DNA from 4 places in the Shewanella cyperi genome. Region 3 is predicted to be linked to each of the others. Evidence: predicted binding sites of a transcription regulator. Region 3 holds the regulator's gene; each other region holds the start of a gene.
The links. Region 3 encodes sigma-54, which starts transcription at its own class of promoters, with help from an activator protein. Its sites were predicted from a motif close to GTTGGCACGNNNNTNGNNT; they were not measured.

Region 1 (4,193 bases), 730 kb from region 3:
AGCGGGCCAGAAGTCCTTCAGCTCCTGCTAAGTGACAGAAACTGTACTATCGCTTGCCCTTCAGGCACGCCACCATCCTTGAATTTGGACTACAAGTTTCCTGCGTTCTGTAAAGTTTTGATTGTATGATACATGTGCTTCAATTAATCCGAACTTACCACAGCTCTTATTCGTCGTCTGTAGGATATTTGCCATTTATTACAAAAACTTGTGCGGGATCATAAGATATGTGCTGGCATGCTGTTTAAGCATGAAAATCCTTTCTTTCATATCTTGGATGCCAGGCTGGTTTGGCGGAATGTGTTGGCTTTAGATGTGAGCTTGGTTATTTGCTCTTTATCGGTGCTGGACGGTTGAGCAATGTCGGAGTGGAACACCTTTAGCTTGCACTGCTGCACCAGTGACCATCGGCGACAGGACGTCGCCGTTGAGCCTCCAGGGATGGATTCACGGCGTGTTACTGGGGTAGCAGTGCGAAGGCCCACCGCAGGTGATTAATTGCATTAAAAGGTGGATGCTGCATCACCTCAAGAGATTGCCGCTTTGCCAGCGGCACAAAGTCGTGGGTCTCCAACCCACACCCGGGCAAGGGGCTTTGCTCATCCAAAGCCCCTTGCAACCCAAAGGATGCCCCCGATCGGAGCCGAAGGCCCCTCGGATTTATGGGCGAAACGGCCAACGCGACAGACTCGCCTCCATGCTCGACTGTCGCTACCTCGGCTTCCTGCCTCGGTTGTTGCCGTTTCTTGCCCAACATCCTCGGCGGCTCCAAAGGGGGAATCGGTGCAACAGTCTGGCATTTGCTTTCATTCGGGCTCTTGGATGATAAGTCCACAGCTGGAGTGGAACACCCTGAGCTTGCACTGCTGCGCCAGTGACCGTCCGAGCCATGGATGGCGAGGGGAGGCTATAGGGACATATTCATGCCGTGTCACTGGAGTAGCAGTGCGAAGGCCCACGGCAGGTGATTAATGGCATCAGATGCCGGAAGTTGCAGTTGAAGCAAGATATTGCCACGGTGGTGGCGGCACATAGGCGGCACAGCCGATCAATACAGATACTGTCGCGGCAACAGAAACACAAAAATTGGCAGAAAAAGAGGAACTGAAAGAAAAGCTTGAAACTTGTGCAAGCAGTCACAAGCAGAAGTGACTGGTCTCCCCACAGGGACTCGAACCCCGATCGGTCGCTTAGGAGGCGACTGCTCTATCCTGTTGAGCTATAGGGAGACGCAGCTGATTATACTGGTTTTGGCTCCGATTAAAAGTCTTGAATTTTAATTGCTTAAATCTTAATCGCTATGTCGTTGAGCTGAATATTCAAGGTCGCCTGCTGGCCCTTGAGCACCGCAATGGCACTGTCTTCGGTCACTTGCTCTATCTTGATGTTTGTATGTGAATTATTGGCAAGGGTACGCATCCGCGACAGGCGGTCGCCGATATTGTGGGTCAAGACCAGCTGCAGCTCATCGCCATTTTTCAGGCCATGGCGGCGGCCGAGGTTGATGATCAGGGTTTCGCCTTCGCGGGCCACCACCTGGCCGAGTACGGGGCGACACATCAGCGCCTCATCCATGGCGCGGCCGGCGTCGGCCAGCAGCTTGTCTATGCCGCGGCCATAGGCGGAGCGCCAGAAGCGGTCGCTGTCGGGGTCGACGCTGGCCTGCAACTCAAATTCCCAGGGCGCCGAGGTGTCCAGTTCGTTCTGCCAGATCACTTCGCCGCTGATGCCGTGGTACAGGGTCAGCCGCAAACGGAACTGGCGCAGTGGATCGCTGTGCCACAGCCCCAGCATGGAGGATTCGGCAGGTTCGGTGGCTACGTCCATCAGCTCGGGCAGCAGCACATATTGGCTGTCGCTGCTGTCGGCAAGCCAGGACGGCAAACGATTGCCGCCACTGCCCATGGCCAGCACCTTGTCGGCGGCCAGATGAATAAAGCCGGTGCTGGAAGTGCGTTCCAATTGCGCCCCCAGCCGACGGGAAATGGCGGCGGGCAATTGGGTCAACTGGCCGTGGCGCAGCTGGGCGCGGTCGCGGATCTGCGCCTGGGGCAGAAAGATGGCGGCCTTGAGCTGGCCCTTGGCGCAGTTGGGCTCGACATCATCCAGGAGTTCAAGCTGCAGTTTGACCGTCAGCTTGTTGTGGCGGATCTCTTCGCTGATAAGCTCGATGCGGTTGGTCATCAGCATTTGTGCCAGGGTCAGGGTATTCTGGGTCAGGCGGCCATTGACCACCTGTTGCTCGGCATTAAAGCTGGCACCACTGGCAAGTCCGGCATAGCTGATGGCCTGGGCCACGGCTTGTTCACGGGCCTTGGCGACATCGCCGTCAACTATGATGGCTTCGCCCGTGGCCTGCTGCCATTGGGCGACGCCGGGGCCGGACACCAGGGCCAGCAGCAGCAATAGGGTACGCATGGGCGAATATCCTCCCGGAGTAAACAGGTTTGGCGGCGGACACCGGCGTCCGCTCACCTTCGACCTGAACTAAAGCAAGATGCGTGCCTGAATAATTGCATTGCGGCAACTAAGCGGGGTCAAGTTTTGCCGCCCCGGGCCGATAAGAGACTATCCCCAGTCGGGGGACATGGCATCGGACAGGAGTTCGACAGCAAATTTTCCCTCATTATCAGGTGGTTGGAAATGAATAAAAGCCTAATTATTGCCACAGTGCTGGCGCTGCTGACGCCCATGGCCGGTTTGGCCGAATCCCTGCCCAGAGAATCTCTTTACCAAGCCGAGGGCTATCCGACCCGAGGCCAGGTCAATGTATTGGCGCAGCAGATGGTCAACGAGCTGCTGCAGCAAAACGATGGCCTGTTGCCCGAGCAGCCCCTGCTGGTGGCGACCCCGGTTTCCGTGGCGGATTTTCGCGGCAGTAATGAATTGGCCCAACAGTTGCAGCAAGGTTTGATGGCTGCCCTCCATGCCCGTTATTTCAACGTGGTGGATTTGAATCTTGGAGAGGCGGTGCGGGTAACGGCCCAGGGCGACTTGTTGCTCAGCCGCGACTGGCAACAGTTGGGGCAGAATATCGATGTGGCCCATGTGCTGGTGTCCAGCATGAGCCTGGCCAAAGACGGCCTGGTGCTGAACAGCCGAATCGTTGACACAGGAAACAAGCGGGTGGTGGCGGCATCACAAGCCTTTGTGGCTCCGGCACAATTGACCGGCTACCTGGCACAATCGGAAAAAGTGGTGTCCCGCGATGGTCTGCTGTATCGCTATGAGCAGCGTGGCGAGGACAAGGTAAAGGTATTGGGAGACAGACCATGAAACATTTGATGCTGTGCCTAGTGGCGGCATTGGCTCTGGGCGGCTGCGCCGGCCGCGATCGCTATGTACAGTGGGAAACCGAAGCGCCGGAAAGCTTCCCCAAAATTACCGCCATAGGCTACGCGCCCCTGGACAGTCAACCGGCCAAGGAGCAATCCCAGAAGGTATTGCTGGCGATGCAGGCCTCCAAGATTGCCGCCTATCGGGAGTTGGCCGAGCAGGTTTATGGCCAGAACATCAGTGCCGGCACCAGTGTCAACGACTGGATGGTGGCCGATGACAAGGTCAAGGCCAGCGTCTCCGGGGTGATCCGCGGCGCCCGGGTGGTCAAGAGTTACCCCACAGGTGATCACTACGTCACCGAGCTGGAACTGGATTTTGCCTTGGTATGGGCCCTGTATCAGCAGACCCACAGGCCGCAGAAGGTGAAAGACGTCACCTATTTCTAGGGGAACTGACTTGCTGACAATAAACCCGGCCATGGCCGGGTTTTGTGTTATCTGGAAGACCGTTTAAGCGCTGAAATCATTGCCCAGGGTGGAGATGGTCGAGGTCTTGCCCTTGTCGTTATAGGTCAGGGAACTGGCATTGCGGCTGACCTGCAGTGCCTGGGCCAGGCGGTTGAGGCTGGCGAGGTTGTGCTCTATCAGTTGGCCATTGAGTTCATTGAGCTGTTGGCACTGTGCCAGACGCTCTTTGGCGTCCTCGACCCTGGCCTTGAGTTCTGCATCCTGACTGAGCTGCGCCCGATCCGGATGGGCTTCCAGTTGCTTGTCGTTGTGCTGAAGGGCCTGCAGTAACTCGGCCTTGGTGCCGCTTAAGCGCAACAGCTCTTCTGCCGCTTGTTGGATCAGTGCCTGCTTTTCGTCGGTGATCAGTTGCATCAGGCCATCAAGCAGGCGTTGCTGTTGCGTAAG
Region 2 (4,193 bases), 760 kb from region 3:
AGGTGGTCAGCAGGGCATCCTCAATCAAAGGAATGTGCTTTCGGACCAGAACATCATCTTCCGAACCACGCACCATCAACTGCACCTTGATTTCCACCAAGCGGGTACGATTGGCACCGGGCAGGTTGAACAGAAACGGGCGCGGCATCCCCACATAGTAAGCTTCGCTCTTGGTGGCAGGATCAGCACTGGTACTCATTTCTGTGGTGTCTGTTGCTACGGACTCTCCGGCACTCTCATCATCCCCAGACAGGAAAAACCACAATCCCAGCACAATCAGCAGCAGTACTACACCACCACCTATGCCAAACAACAATAACTTGTTGCGCTTTTTGGGCTGCTGCGTTTCTTCCAGTTTCAGATCTTCTTCTTCAGCCATGTATCCGCCTTTGTCCTTGCCAATGACAACCCCGATGCTTGCGATTGCCTATAGGTTACCTCGTTAAGCGTAATAATCTATACCCGAGCCGTAACTTGTTGTCTGATTTACGCTTAACAAAGTTTCTTCTGCTGCTTTTTCATCCATGGATTCCTGGGATGCGCCACCGCTGCCTTCGCGACTGCCGAAGTCTCGGCCACCACCGCCCTGGGACACCTGACCATCGGTCAGCTGCATGCCCTGCTCGGCCAGCATTTCCCTGAGTCTTGGCAGTGCCTGCTCCATCACATCCCGGGTCTGTGACTGGGTGACGTGGAATTGCACCTGGGTTTCCTGCCCCTGCACCTGAATGCGCACCATCATTTGCCCCAGCTCCGGCGGGTCAAGACGGATTTCCGCCTGTTGGATCCCCTGGCTGACCATGGTGACCAATTGCTGCTTCATCATGGGAGCAAAACGCTGGATCATGTCATGCATGTTCTGGCTCTGCTCCATGCCCTGTCGTAATGACAGCTGCAACTGTGGCATCTCGGTTCGGCTGTGCTGTGACAAGGCCTGGATGTCCTTGTGCCCCTCGCCATTAATGCCAGTAAACAATAACGTGTCCTGCGCTTTCAGCTGCACCTGGGGCTCTTTTCCTTCCACCAGAATGAGTTCACTGTTGGCCAATTGTTTCGCTGCATCGGCCACCGGCATAGCCAACCCATCGGACATGGAACCCAGCGGCTCAGCCGCCAATGGATTGACAGTTGGCGAAACGCCCTGAGCGGCGTTTGGCGCTGCGGGATTAACCTGAGCCTGTGGCACCACCACCGGCTGCAACTTAAATTCGGCCAGGTTCTGTTGTCCCTGCTCCACCTTGGCGTCTTTTGCCAGGGGCTCCACAGGTGTGGCATCAGGGATCTCCTGTCCGTCAGCATTGCCGGTGATCTGCTGTTTAATCGGCAATATATGGTCTCTTTCCGCACCTGGAGTCTTGCCCGCACCCCATCCAGGGGCCAATTGCTGGCCTTTGGATATGTTTAGCGCATCTCCCCGGCTATCTACGCCATCGACCAAACGACTGTCGCTGATTCCCTGGGAGCCCATCAACTGCTGCAACTGGGCCATAGCGGAGGGGTCTTTGAATTTTTGGTTCAGCCATTGCTGCAACTCTTCGGGTGCCATTTGCTGCAACATCTTGGGATCGACATCAAGCAGCTCAGCCAACTCGGTGAGGATTTCCGGATTACCCGACTCCAGTTCAGACATTAACCTGTCCATGGCCTGCAACGGCGATATGGTGCCGGAAGCCGGCTCACCATCAATCAATTTGGGAAGCAGGGCCAGATCCTGCGGCAAACTGTCTCCATCAGGAACGACGGCGGCAACGTCAGCGGCAAGATCGACGGCAAAGTCTGTCACCCCGGATTGACTTTGCGGCTCCTGAATAATGCTGGAGTACTGAATTTGCGCGAAGACCAGGGCGACGTTATCTTCATTGTCGGCTGACGTTTTGGCGTCAAGTTCATCTGACTTATCGCCGGGGTTGGCACGCTCAACCCTGACCGTTTCCTGTGCTTCGCCACCGGCGGTTGCCTTGTCGAAAAACGCTGAAAAATCACCGTTTTCATTGCTGTCGACGCTGTCTTTTCCCGCTGTGGCCTGCACCTTGGCTCCACCACCCAGCAGCACATTGCTCATTTGTTGCATTGCGTTCTCCTCACCTGCTGCGCCAAAGCGCAGCCCGGGTCCCAGTCGGCCGTCGGCATTATGACTGGCGCTTATACCTTAATGGGATTAAGCAAAAATCGAACCAAAAATACTAAATATCTTTCAGTGACGGATAAATTGTTCAGCGGCGGATAAATTGTTGAATGGCGAACTCATCGGCAAGCTTTTGCTCGCGCTTGGCCTCTGCCCGCTCGCGCTTTTGCGCCTTGTGCTCAAGCAGCAGTTCCACGGCCTTGCGCTTTTGCTGCTTTTCCAGCCAATGTTGCTGCCGATGCTGCACCTGGGTGTTGGCACTGGCAACGGTGCGTAACTGTTGGCTGATGGCCTGATCGATCTGTTGGATGAACTTGTGAAACTGCTGGTAGTAGTTGGCACTGATCTGTTTGCCCTGCTGCCCGGTCAGCTGTTGCATATAGTCCAGCCGATACTGATTGAGGGCATCAAGCTGCTGCTTGCGTTTCTGGGCTTCTAGCTGGGCAGCCTTAAGCCGCAAGGCCGCCTGCTCTTCTGCTTCGGAGGCGAGTTTGAGCACGGTCAGCAGTGGATCCCGGGCGGCCATGGATTACACCTTGCACTGGGCGGCAAGCTGGGTCAGCATCAGTTCGCTGTCAGCAAAGGAAATGGCATCACGCATGGTCTGGCGCAAAAAAGCGTTCATCACCGGCTGCAGTCGAATGGCATTGTCGATGCGGGGATCGCTGCCCTGGGCGTAAGCCCCGATGGAAATCAGATCTTTATTTTGCTGGTACAGGGAATACACCTGTTTAACTTTACGCATGCACTCCAGATGCAGATCGGAAATCACCATGGGCGCCACCCGGCTGATGGAGGCTTCGATGTCAATGGCAGGGTAATGCCCCGAATCGGCAAGGGCCCGGGAAAGCACTATGTGACCGTCGAGAATCGCCCGGCTGGCGTCGGCAATGGGATCCTGTTGGTCGTCCCCCTCGGTCAGCACGGTATAAAAAGCGGTAATAGAGCCCTGCCCCGGACCACCGTTACCGGCGCGTTCCACCAACCTGGGCAACTTGGCAAACACCGACGGCGGATACCCCTTGGTTGCGGGCGGCTCGCCCACGGCCAAGGCAATTTCACGCTGGGCCTGGGCATAACGGGTCAGGCTGTCCATCAACAGCAGCACGTCGTAGCCCAAATCACGGAAATACTCGGCAATACGGGTCGAGGTTTCACAGGCCCGCAGACGCATCAGGGGCGAGGTATCGGCAGGTGCCGCCACCACCACGGAGCGGGCCCGGCCTTCGGGACCGAGGATCTCCTCAATGAATTCTTTTACTTCGCGGCCACGTTCGCCCACCAGCCCTACCACAATAATGTCGGCGGTGGTCCCCCGGGTCATCATGCCAAGCAACACCGACTTACCCACCCCCGAACCGGCGAACAGGCCCATACGCTGACCTTTACCCACGGTGAGCATGGCATTGATGGCGCGCACCCCCACATCCAGGGGTTCATGAATGGGCCTTCTGGCCAGAGGATTCATGGCAGGACTGTGGCGGGAGGCTTTTTGATCTGTATTCAGCGGTCCCAGACCATCGAGTGGCTGGCCACTGCCGTCCAGCACCCGCCCCAGCAGCGACATGCCGACATTAAGGCCACTCTGTTCACCCAAGGGGATAACCCGGGCTCCGGGAAGCACGCCCCTGAGTTCATCTATGGGCATCAGGTACAGGAGTTCGTCGTCAAAACCTATGACCTCGGCCACCAGTTCGCCCTGCATGGTCTCGATGGCGCACAAGCTGCCGACTGGAGCACGGCAACCGCTGGCCTCCAGGGTCAAGCCGACTACGCGTACCAGTTGGCCGGAGGCTACGGGTCTGAAAGGGGCAATACCCTGGGTGTATTGCGTCAGGTTATGGAGCAGGTGTTGGCTGCGAGCTGACATCATCGTCTCCCGGTTCCGAGGTCTGCACCCCGGCTTGGTCCTCTTCAGCCGCGGCAAGCGTTTGCTCGGCTTGTTCCGAATGCTGCTCATGATTTGCCAGCTGCTGCTTCAAAATACCGGTCTGCTGCTCCAGACCTTCAAACACGGCAGCCATTCTTTGTTCAATGCGCAGATCCACGCTGGAGCGTTGGCTTTCGA
Region 3 (4,193 bases):
TTGTCGCCACCGAACTGCGCAGTGTCGAGTACAATGACAAAGGCCAGGTCAGCAGCAAGGTGAGTGCCAGCTACATGGAGCATTTCCAGGCCAGCAACATTACCGAATTCACCGAGCCCGTGTATCTGATCTATCCCAATGAAGGCGCGGCCCAATGGCGTCTGTCTGCCAGTCGCGGCAAGCTCAGCAAAAACAGCGGCAAGGTGGTACTGGAACAGGATGTGCAAATCCAGGCAATCAGCCAACAGGAACCGCTGCAAAATCTATCCACCAGCTATCTGGAGCTGGATTTGAACACTATGATAATGACTTCGAACAGGCCAATTTTGGTCTTCGGCAAAGGATTCAATGTCACCGGCCAGGGCCTGTATGCCGATCTCAATGCCCAGGAAGTCAAACTGCTCAGTCAGGTAAAAGGAAGCTATGAACCCAAGTAAAACCCTGCTGGCACTGGCACTGTGCCTGTGCAGCACCATGGCCACAGCCAAAAACAACGACCTGCTGCAGGAATTGAAAATTGCTGCCGCCACCCAATTTGCCGACATCAAGAACAAGCGGGTGGTCTATGGTGGGCCGGTACTGCTGACCCAGGGCAGCCTGAAGATCACCGCTCAGGAACTCAGTGCCTATACCGATGAAGCCTCAGGACAAAGGGTATTGGTGGCCAAGGGCAAGCCCGCCACCTACAGTCAGACCCTGGATGACGGCCGCCAGGCCAGCGCCAGTGCCAATGAGATCAGCTACAACATGGACAATCGCACCATGACGCTCACGGGCAATGCCAAAATTGAACAGGATGGCAGCCAGGTCAACGCCGACAAAATCATTTATGACATTGAAAAGCAGCAACTGAAGGCCGACAGCAGCCAAAAAGGCGATGAACGGGTGATCACCATCATCAAGCCGGAAAACTATCAGGAACAGTTGGCTCCCAAGCCCGAAGAACAAGAGCAGGATAAGGAGCCGGTTCGCCAATGACGGAACTGATCCTTAAGGCCAGCAATCTGGCCAAAAGCTACAAAAACCGCACCGTGGTCAAGGACGTCAGTCTCAGCGTGCGCACCGGCCAGGTGGTCGGTCTGCTGGGCCCCAATGGCGCCGGCAAAACCACCACCTTCTACATGGTGGTGGGGCTGGTGAAAAGTGACAAGGGCAGCATCCATATCAACGAAGATGACCTGACCCTGGACCCCATGCATCTGAGGGCTCGCAAGGGCATAGGCTACCTGCCCCAGGAAGCAAGCATTTTCCGTAAGCTGTCCGTGCACGACAACATCATGGCGGTACTGCAAACCCGCAAGGATCTGGACCAGGATCAGCGTGAAGAGGAACTGGAGCAGCTGCTGGAAGAGTTCCACATCACCCATATCCGCGACAACATGGGCATGTCTTTGTCCGGTGGTGAGCGGCGCCGGGTCGAAATCGCCCGTGCTCTGGCCGCCAATCCGCGCTTTATTCTGCTCGATGAACCCTTCGCCGGTGTCGACCCCATTTCGGTCATAGACATCAAGAAAATAATTGAGCAGCTCAAGAGTCGCGGCCTCGGCATATTAATCACGGATCACAACGTCAGAGAAACCCTTGATGTCTGTGAAAAAGCCTACATAGTCAGCCATGGCAACCTCATCGCCGAAGGCACCCCTGCCGAGATTCTGGACAATCAGCAGGTGCGGGCGGTGTACTTGGGTGAGCAATTCAGGCTATAGTTAAATTTAGCCTGATCTCTATCTCATTAAGGAAGAGTGCAACTGGCCAGCAGTTCACAAAACTGATAGAAAACAGCTTTCTGATAACAATAACAGTCAAGGATCCGCAGTAGATGAAAGCGTCACTCCAGCTCAAGCTGGGCCAACAACTGACCATGACGCCGCAATTGCAACAGGCCATCAGGCTGTTGCAACTTTCTTCACTTGAACTGCAACAGGAAATTCAACAAGCGCTGGATTCCAACCCTTTGTTGGAGCTGGACGATGACCAATTCGACAGCCAGGAGCGCAGCGATTCAGATCACAGGGAGCAGGACGACTTCTCCGAGCCCGTCACGGCCAGCAGTAACGATGACAGCTCCACCCTGGAAACCTCCGACGCCCTGACCCAGCAGTCCATGCCCGATGAATTGCCCATGGATACCACCTGGGACGAAGTGTTCACCGCCGCCCCTGCTTCCGGCAGCGGCTCCATGATGCGCGATGATGATATGCCCTTCCAGGGAGAGACCAGCGACGGGCTTTATGAACACCTGGAATGGCAAAAGAACCTCACCCCTTTCTCAGACACCGACATGGCCATAGCCACCGCCATCATAGACGCCATAGATGAACGCGGTTACCTGACCCAGACCACGGAAGACATACTCGAAGCCATGGGCGACGATGAAGTGGAGCTGGACGAAGTGGAAGCCGTGCTCAAGCGCATCCAGCACTTCGACCCCATAGGGGTGGCCGCAAGGGACCTCAGTGAATGCCTGCTGATCCAGCTGGCCCACTTTGCCGCCGATACGCCACACCTGGAAAACGCCAAACTGCTGATCCGCGACCATCTGGATCTGATTGCCGCCAGGGACTTCCGCACCCTGATGCGCAAAACCCGTCTGAAGGAAGATGAGCTGCGTGAAGCCATAGTGCTGATCCAGAGCCTCAATCCCCGTCCGGGTGAACAGGTCACGTCCGGCAAGGACGAGTACGTTATCCCCGACGTCTCTGTGAGCAAGAAAAATGGCCGCTGGGTGGTGGAACTCAATCCCGATTGCATGCCCAAGCTCAACGTCAATCAGCATTACGCCGCCATGGCCCGCACCAGTCGCAGTCAGGCTGACAGCCAGTTTATCCGTGGCCATTTGCAGGAAGCCAAGTGGTTTATCAAGAGCCTGGAGAGCCGCAACGACACCCTGCTCAAGGTGGCCAATTGCATAGTGCAGTTCCAGCAAGGTTTCTTTGAGTACGGTGAAGAAGCCATGAAGCCCATGGTGCTGAACGACATAGCCGAAGCGGTGGAAATGCATGAGTCCACCATTTCCAGGGTGACCACCCAAAAGTACATGCATACCCCGCGGGGTATTTTCGAATTGAAGTATTTCTTCTCCAGCCATGTCAGTACGGAAGACGGTGGAGAATGCTCGTCTACGGCCATCCGCGCCTTTATCAAGAAACTGGTGGCTGCAGAAAATCAGAAGAAACCATTGAGCGACAGCAAAATGGCGGAACTTCTGGCGGAACAGGGAATCAACGTTGCTAGACGTACCATTGCAAAGTACCGTGAAGCAATGCTGATCCCGCCGTCAAACCAGCGTAAAAGCTTATAACTCACTGTAAAAACTGGAGGAAAGTGTCTATGCAAATCAATCTGACTGGGCACCATATCGAAATTACAGATTCACTGCGTAACTATGTAGAGAGCAAATTTACCAAGCTTGAACGCCACTTCGAACAGATCAATAATGTGCACGTTGTGCTCAATGTTCAAAAAATGCAGCAGATTGCAGAAGCCAAGCTGCACCTCAATGGTGGTGAAGTGTTTGCCACGTCTGAGCATGAAGACATGTACGCCGCCATCGACGCTCTGATTGATAAATTGGATCGTCAGGTCATCAAACACAAAGAGAAACTGACTAAGCACTAAAAGATGGAACTGAGTACCATCCTGAGGCCGGAGTGCACCACCTGTGCCACTCCGGGCAGTAAGAAAAAGGTACTGGAACTGATCAGCGATATCGCCAGCGCCCAGTACCCCACCCTCTCTTCTCAAGAGATCTTCGAAAGCCTATTGGCCCGAGAAAAAATGGGAAGCACAGGCATAGGCAATGGTATTGCCATCCCCCATGGCCGCTTGAACAGCATAGAGACCCCGATCGCCGTGCTGGTCAAATGTGAAGAGGCCATCAGTTTTGACGCCATAGACAAACAGCCGGTTGACATACTGTTTGCCCTACTGGTGCCATCGGACCAATGCCAGCAGCACCTGAGCACACTCGCCGCCATGGCAGAAAAGCTCAACGACAAGCAAATCCTCAAGCAACTGCGCAAAAGCCAGGATGACGCTGAACTCTATCAGGTGATCACCGGATGAAACTGGTCATAGTCTCAGGTCGATCGGGCTCGGGCAAAACCGTTGCCCTGAGGGTCTTGGAAGACCTGGGCTATTACTGCGTCGACAACCTGCCACTGCCACTGATTGGGCCCTTGCTGGCGCAACTG
Region 4 (4,193 bases), 1.8 Mb from region 3:
TTATCGAGCAAAGAAACCAAAGCCAGGTCCCCGGACCTGGCTTTTTTATTGCGACCTGCTGAACTGATGGCGCTTGAGCTTTCAAACCCCGAAAAAAAATCACCCCAGCGGTGAGGCCGGGGTAAACCAAAAACTAGGATGATGGTTTCAAGGCCAGTGGAGCCATGGTTAATGAAATTAGTTCATCAGCTCTCACCGGCATTGACTCAGGACTGCTATCAGCGGATCTGCGCATCCAACATGGAAGGGGTCATTCCCAGGCCGGCTACGGACTCAGATCATCCCGAATCAACTGACGCCCATTGTATTAATTTAAGAACAAGGTGCAACTCCGACCTGAGCAACCCGATTAGAAACGCCTTAATTAGCCTTGTTTATTTAATCACCTGCAAACCATTAAGCAGCTGATTTATAAATACTTAAGCAAAACAGGCAAACCTAATCCAAAGTATAGTTCTTAAATCAGAACAAAGTTTCCAGCTTTCAACGTCGCTCGGCATAAAGCTCAGCGTAGGGCTTGTCCCAATAGGGTGGCGTACCTATATGATTCTTAATGAAATCAATAAAGGCACTGACCTTGGGGGCCAGATGCTTGCGCCTTGGATATACGGCCTGCAGCGGCAGGTGATGGGTCAATTGCCAATCCCGCAGCAAAGGTACCAGGGTGCCCTTTTCTATTTCGCCTTCCACCAGATAGCTGGCCAGATAGACCACGCCCAGGCCGCTGACGGCCGCCGACTTGAGCGCCGGCGCATTGTCGACCCGGAAGTTACCGGAAACCCCTATCTCGCAATAATCATCGCCACGCTTGAACTGCCAAACGCTGTGCTCATGCCACTCACCGTGGTACACCAGGCAGTTGTGATCCACCAGCTGCTCCGGCTTGGACGGCTCGCCGTGGCGGGCAATATAGTCGGGTGATGCCAGCAACATGAACTGGCACTTCATCAGGGGGCGGGCCACCATGCCCAGGGGCAATTGTTCGGACATGGTGAGCAACAAATCCAGGCCTTCGCTGACCACGTCAACCTTATGATCGAGCAGGCTCACCTGCAGTTCCAGCTCGGGATGACGAGCCATAAACTCAGGTAATGCGGGAATGATGTGCATGGTGCCGAAGGATTGGGAAATCCCCACCTTGAGCACGCCGCGGGTGGCATCATTGAGGTTATGGACACTGGCCACCGCCTGATCGGCGTCGCGCAGCAATTCCTCCCCCTGCACGTACAGCAAATGACCTGCTTCCGTGAGACTGAGACTGCGGGTGGTGCGCTGAATAAGCTGCACCCCGAGCTTATGCTCCAGATCCGCTACCTGGGTACTGACCTTGGACTTGGAAATCCCCAAACGCCGGGCAGCAGCACTGAAGCTACCGGCACGGGCTACGTGGGTAAAAATGGCGATAGGTTCTAACAGTTCTAACATTAAGCTGGCCTTAAACTGTTTTCGACTGGCTATTGGCCGTTAATCGCCTGGACGCTGTCACAGCAAAAAAACGGATACCATATCGATGATATTCAAGAAGATATACCAAAAACACACACTGAGGTAGAGTCCGGAGCACCGGTATTTTTACCGGATTTTTTGTTATTTTTTAGAAGTATAACAAATTATCTGACCGCGACTCCAGCGAGCTGCCATCTTACTGTCATAACTGCCTGGGTAGCCTGGGCAAATCCGGCCTATAAAAGCCACGAAATGGGCTTAAGCCGCCCCGGCGCAACCGGCTAAAAAGCGAATAAAAAAAGCCCCGGAGGGGATCCGGGGCAAAAGACTTTTCAGCCTAAGTTCAAAGGAAACACTTCATTGGGTTTAGCGGGTTGGGGGACCTTCAATCACTCCCGGTTTATTCACGCAACTCGACTTGCTCACGCTGTGCCAGGGGGTAATCCCTGAGTTCAGGAATTTCTTCCCGGACGCGGTTTTCCAACACCAGCAACTCTTCAAAGTTTTCACACATCTTGTCGGCTCGGGCCTCAATCACCTCGGCCTGGGCTTCCATTTGCTTTTCAATATCGTCGCCAATGGATTCCATCTTCTTACCGAAATTCTCCATCTTCTCTTCGAAGCTGCCGCCGTCAGCAGAGAGGATCTGGCTACCCAGGTTGATCATCAGGGTACCCACAGAGTTCTGTACCATCTGCTCGATTTCCTGCTCAAACTCTTCGTTGAATACTTCATCCATGGAGTCTTCGGTGGCGCCCACATAGTAGCTGTCACCGTTACGGTACATGACCTTGTCCATACGCTTTTGCAGATTGGCCACCAGCTCGTCCACCTTGGCACCTGTGTCATCACCCAGCAGCGGAGTCAGCGCCATGCTCACCGCTTGACTGGCCAAAGACACGGCCTCGGTCACCAAGGTTACGAACTCGGGAACTTGCTTGGCCAAACCATCGGAATACTGCTCAAGCAGCGCTTTTTGCTTGCTGTTGAGGCTGACTTCTTCACCATCGACAAACAGCCTGCCCGGCTCGATGCGGTACTGTTCCTTACCCTTGCTGCTGAACACCATCTTTTTCGGCTCCATGGTCAGATCGTAATTCAGGCTGACATTGCATTCCTGGTGATCTTCATGGGCCATAACAGGTGCAGTGCTACAGATCATGGTGGCGAGGGCTATCCCTGTGAGCATTGAAGGTAATTTCATTTGCGTTCCATCCTGTGATTGTCGATTTCGATGGTTTGGATAAAGCACGGAGCGTGCCAAAATTATATCCAATTGATTTTATTGCATTCATGCGGATTTTATCGATGAGAAATGACAGCCTTGGTGAGTCTGACCACCACTAAGTGGTGATTTTCACCAAGGCGTTGGCAGCAGGATCAGAAGATGGAGCGCCCCAATGCCTGACACAGGCGCTCGAGCAGGGCGGTACCGGCCAGGGAATTGCCATGGCCATCCAGCTCAGGGGACCAGACACAGACGGACAGGAGACCGGGGATCACGGCGATAATGCCGCCACCGACGCCACTCTTACCCGGCATGCCAACCCGGTAGGCAAATTCGCCGGCGCCATCGTAAAGCCCCGAGGTGGCCAGCAGGGCGTTGAGCTGGCGGGTTTGGGTGGCGCTGACCAGTTGCTGACCGCTGAGGGTTTGGCCCCGGTTGGCCAGGTACAGCATGGCCCGGGACAAGTCGGCACAGCTCATTTTAAGGGCGCAGTAATGGAAATAATTGCGCAGCACTGCATCCACATCATTGTGGAAATTGCCGAAGGATTTCATCAGATAGGCGATGGCGGCGTTGCGGGCACTGTGCTGATATTCAGAATCGGCAACCTGCTTGTCATAGCAGATGCCGTTGTTGCCACTCATCATGCGCACCACTTCCAACATCCGCTGCTTGGGCGCCCCCAGGCGGCTTTGCAGCATGTCGGCTATCACCAGGGCACCGGCATTGATAAAGGGGTTGCGGGGAATACCGCGCTCCAGTTCCACCTGTACCAGGGAATTGAAGGAATGGCCCGAGGGCTCTTTGCCCACCCTGCTCCAGATCTCCTGCTCTTCATAGAGCATCAGGGCATTGGTGAGACTGAATACTTTGGAAATACTCTGAACCGAGAAGGGTTCCAGGTAATCTCCGGCACCGACTGTAGTGCCGTCGATGGAGGTGACGGCGATCCCAAGCTTGTTGGGATCGACGTCGGCAAGGGCCGGAATATAATCCGCCACCTTGCCCTTGCCGAGCAGCGGCCGGGTTTGTTGGACTATCTCGTCGAGCAAGCCTGGTTCAAGCGACAACTGCTCGGTCACGATTTAGCCCCACCAAATGTCGTACAGATCGCTTACTTCGACATTGGCAACGCTCTGGTTTGCCCAGAACGCCTTGACCGCAGCTCTGTCTTCCTCGGTGCACTTACCCAGGGTTTGAGTAGCAATAATGCCTTCCCACTCGCGGTGACCGCCACCGTGGAAGCCCAACTTACGCGCCTCGATAACGTCGTCGATGAACTTGTCCACTATGGTGTCGATATCGGCTTCGGCAACCTTGGCATCAAACTCCCAGCTGATGTCAAAGCCCAGTTCCTGGAACTCATCCACACGCAGTTTCTTGCGCAAGCGGCGGCTGCGATTCTTGGCCATTGTGATTTCCTCTTCTTGGTTATGGTGCCGCGGCGCGGCGGTTTTTGCCCGGTTGCCCGGACGGAATTCAATCCTGCTTTTCGAACATCAGATCCCAGACGCCGTGA

Region 1: a site for sigma-54 is predicted at 2,491-2,509, ahead of JYB84_RS11870 (flagellar assembly protein FlgT). Genes of this name have one in related genera too.
Region 2: a site for sigma-54 is predicted at 2,161-2,179, ahead of JYB84_RS11685 (flagellar hook-length control protein FliK). Genes of this name have one in related genera too.
Region 4: a site for sigma-54 is predicted at 2,693-2,711, ahead of JYB84_RS04745 (YggN family protein). Genes of this name have one in related genera too.

Annotation. Positions count from the first base shown of each region.
Region 1 covers NZ_CP071501.1:2,723,593-2,727,785, reverse strand. The annotation lists tRNA gene JYB84_RS11875 (tRNA-Arg) at 1,154-1,229, opposite strand; gene JYB84_RS11870 (flagellar assembly protein FlgT) at 1,285-2,418, opposite strand; gene JYB84_RS11865 (FlgO family outer membrane protein) at 2,644-3,276, shown strand; gene JYB84_RS11860 (LPP20 family lipoprotein) at 3,273-3,725, shown strand; gene JYB84_RS11855 (flagella synthesis protein FlgN) at 3,789-4,193, opposite strand, start outside.
Region 2 covers NZ_CP071501.1:2,688,652-2,692,844, forward strand. The annotation lists gene fliL (flagellar basal body-associated protein FliL) at 1-379, opposite strand, end outside; gene JYB84_RS11685 (flagellar hook-length control protein FliK) at 443-2,071, opposite strand; gene fliJ (flagellar export protein FliJ) at 2,214-2,651, opposite strand; gene fliI (flagellar protein export ATPase FliI) at 2,655-3,995, opposite strand; gene fliH (flagellar assembly protein FliH) at 3,964-4,193, opposite strand, start outside.
Region 3 covers NZ_CP071501.1:3,449,919-3,454,111, forward strand. The annotation lists gene lptC (LPS export ABC transporter periplasmic protein LptC) at 1-437, shown strand, start outside; gene lptA (lipopolysaccharide transport periplasmic protein LptA) at 424-978, shown strand; gene lptB (LPS export ABC transporter ATP-binding protein) at 975-1,706, shown strand; gene JYB84_RS15340 (RNA polymerase factor sigma-54) at 1,820-3,301, shown strand; gene hpf (ribosome hibernation promoting factor) at 3,331-3,618, shown strand; gene ptsN (PTS IIA-like nitrogen regulatory protein PtsN) at 3,622-4,065, shown strand; gene rapZ (RNase adapter RapZ) at 4,062-4,193, shown strand, end outside.
Region 4 covers NZ_CP071501.1:1,113,245-1,117,437, reverse strand. The annotation lists gene JYB84_RS04750 (LysR family transcriptional regulator) at 484-1,425, opposite strand; gene JYB84_RS04745 (YggN family protein) at 1,847-2,650, opposite strand; gene glsB (glutaminase B) at 2,827-3,756, opposite strand; gene JYB84_RS04735 (50S ribosome-binding protein YggL) at 3,760-4,086, opposite strand; gene trmB (tRNA (guanosine(46)-N7)-methyltransferase TrmB) at 4,154-4,193, opposite strand, start outside.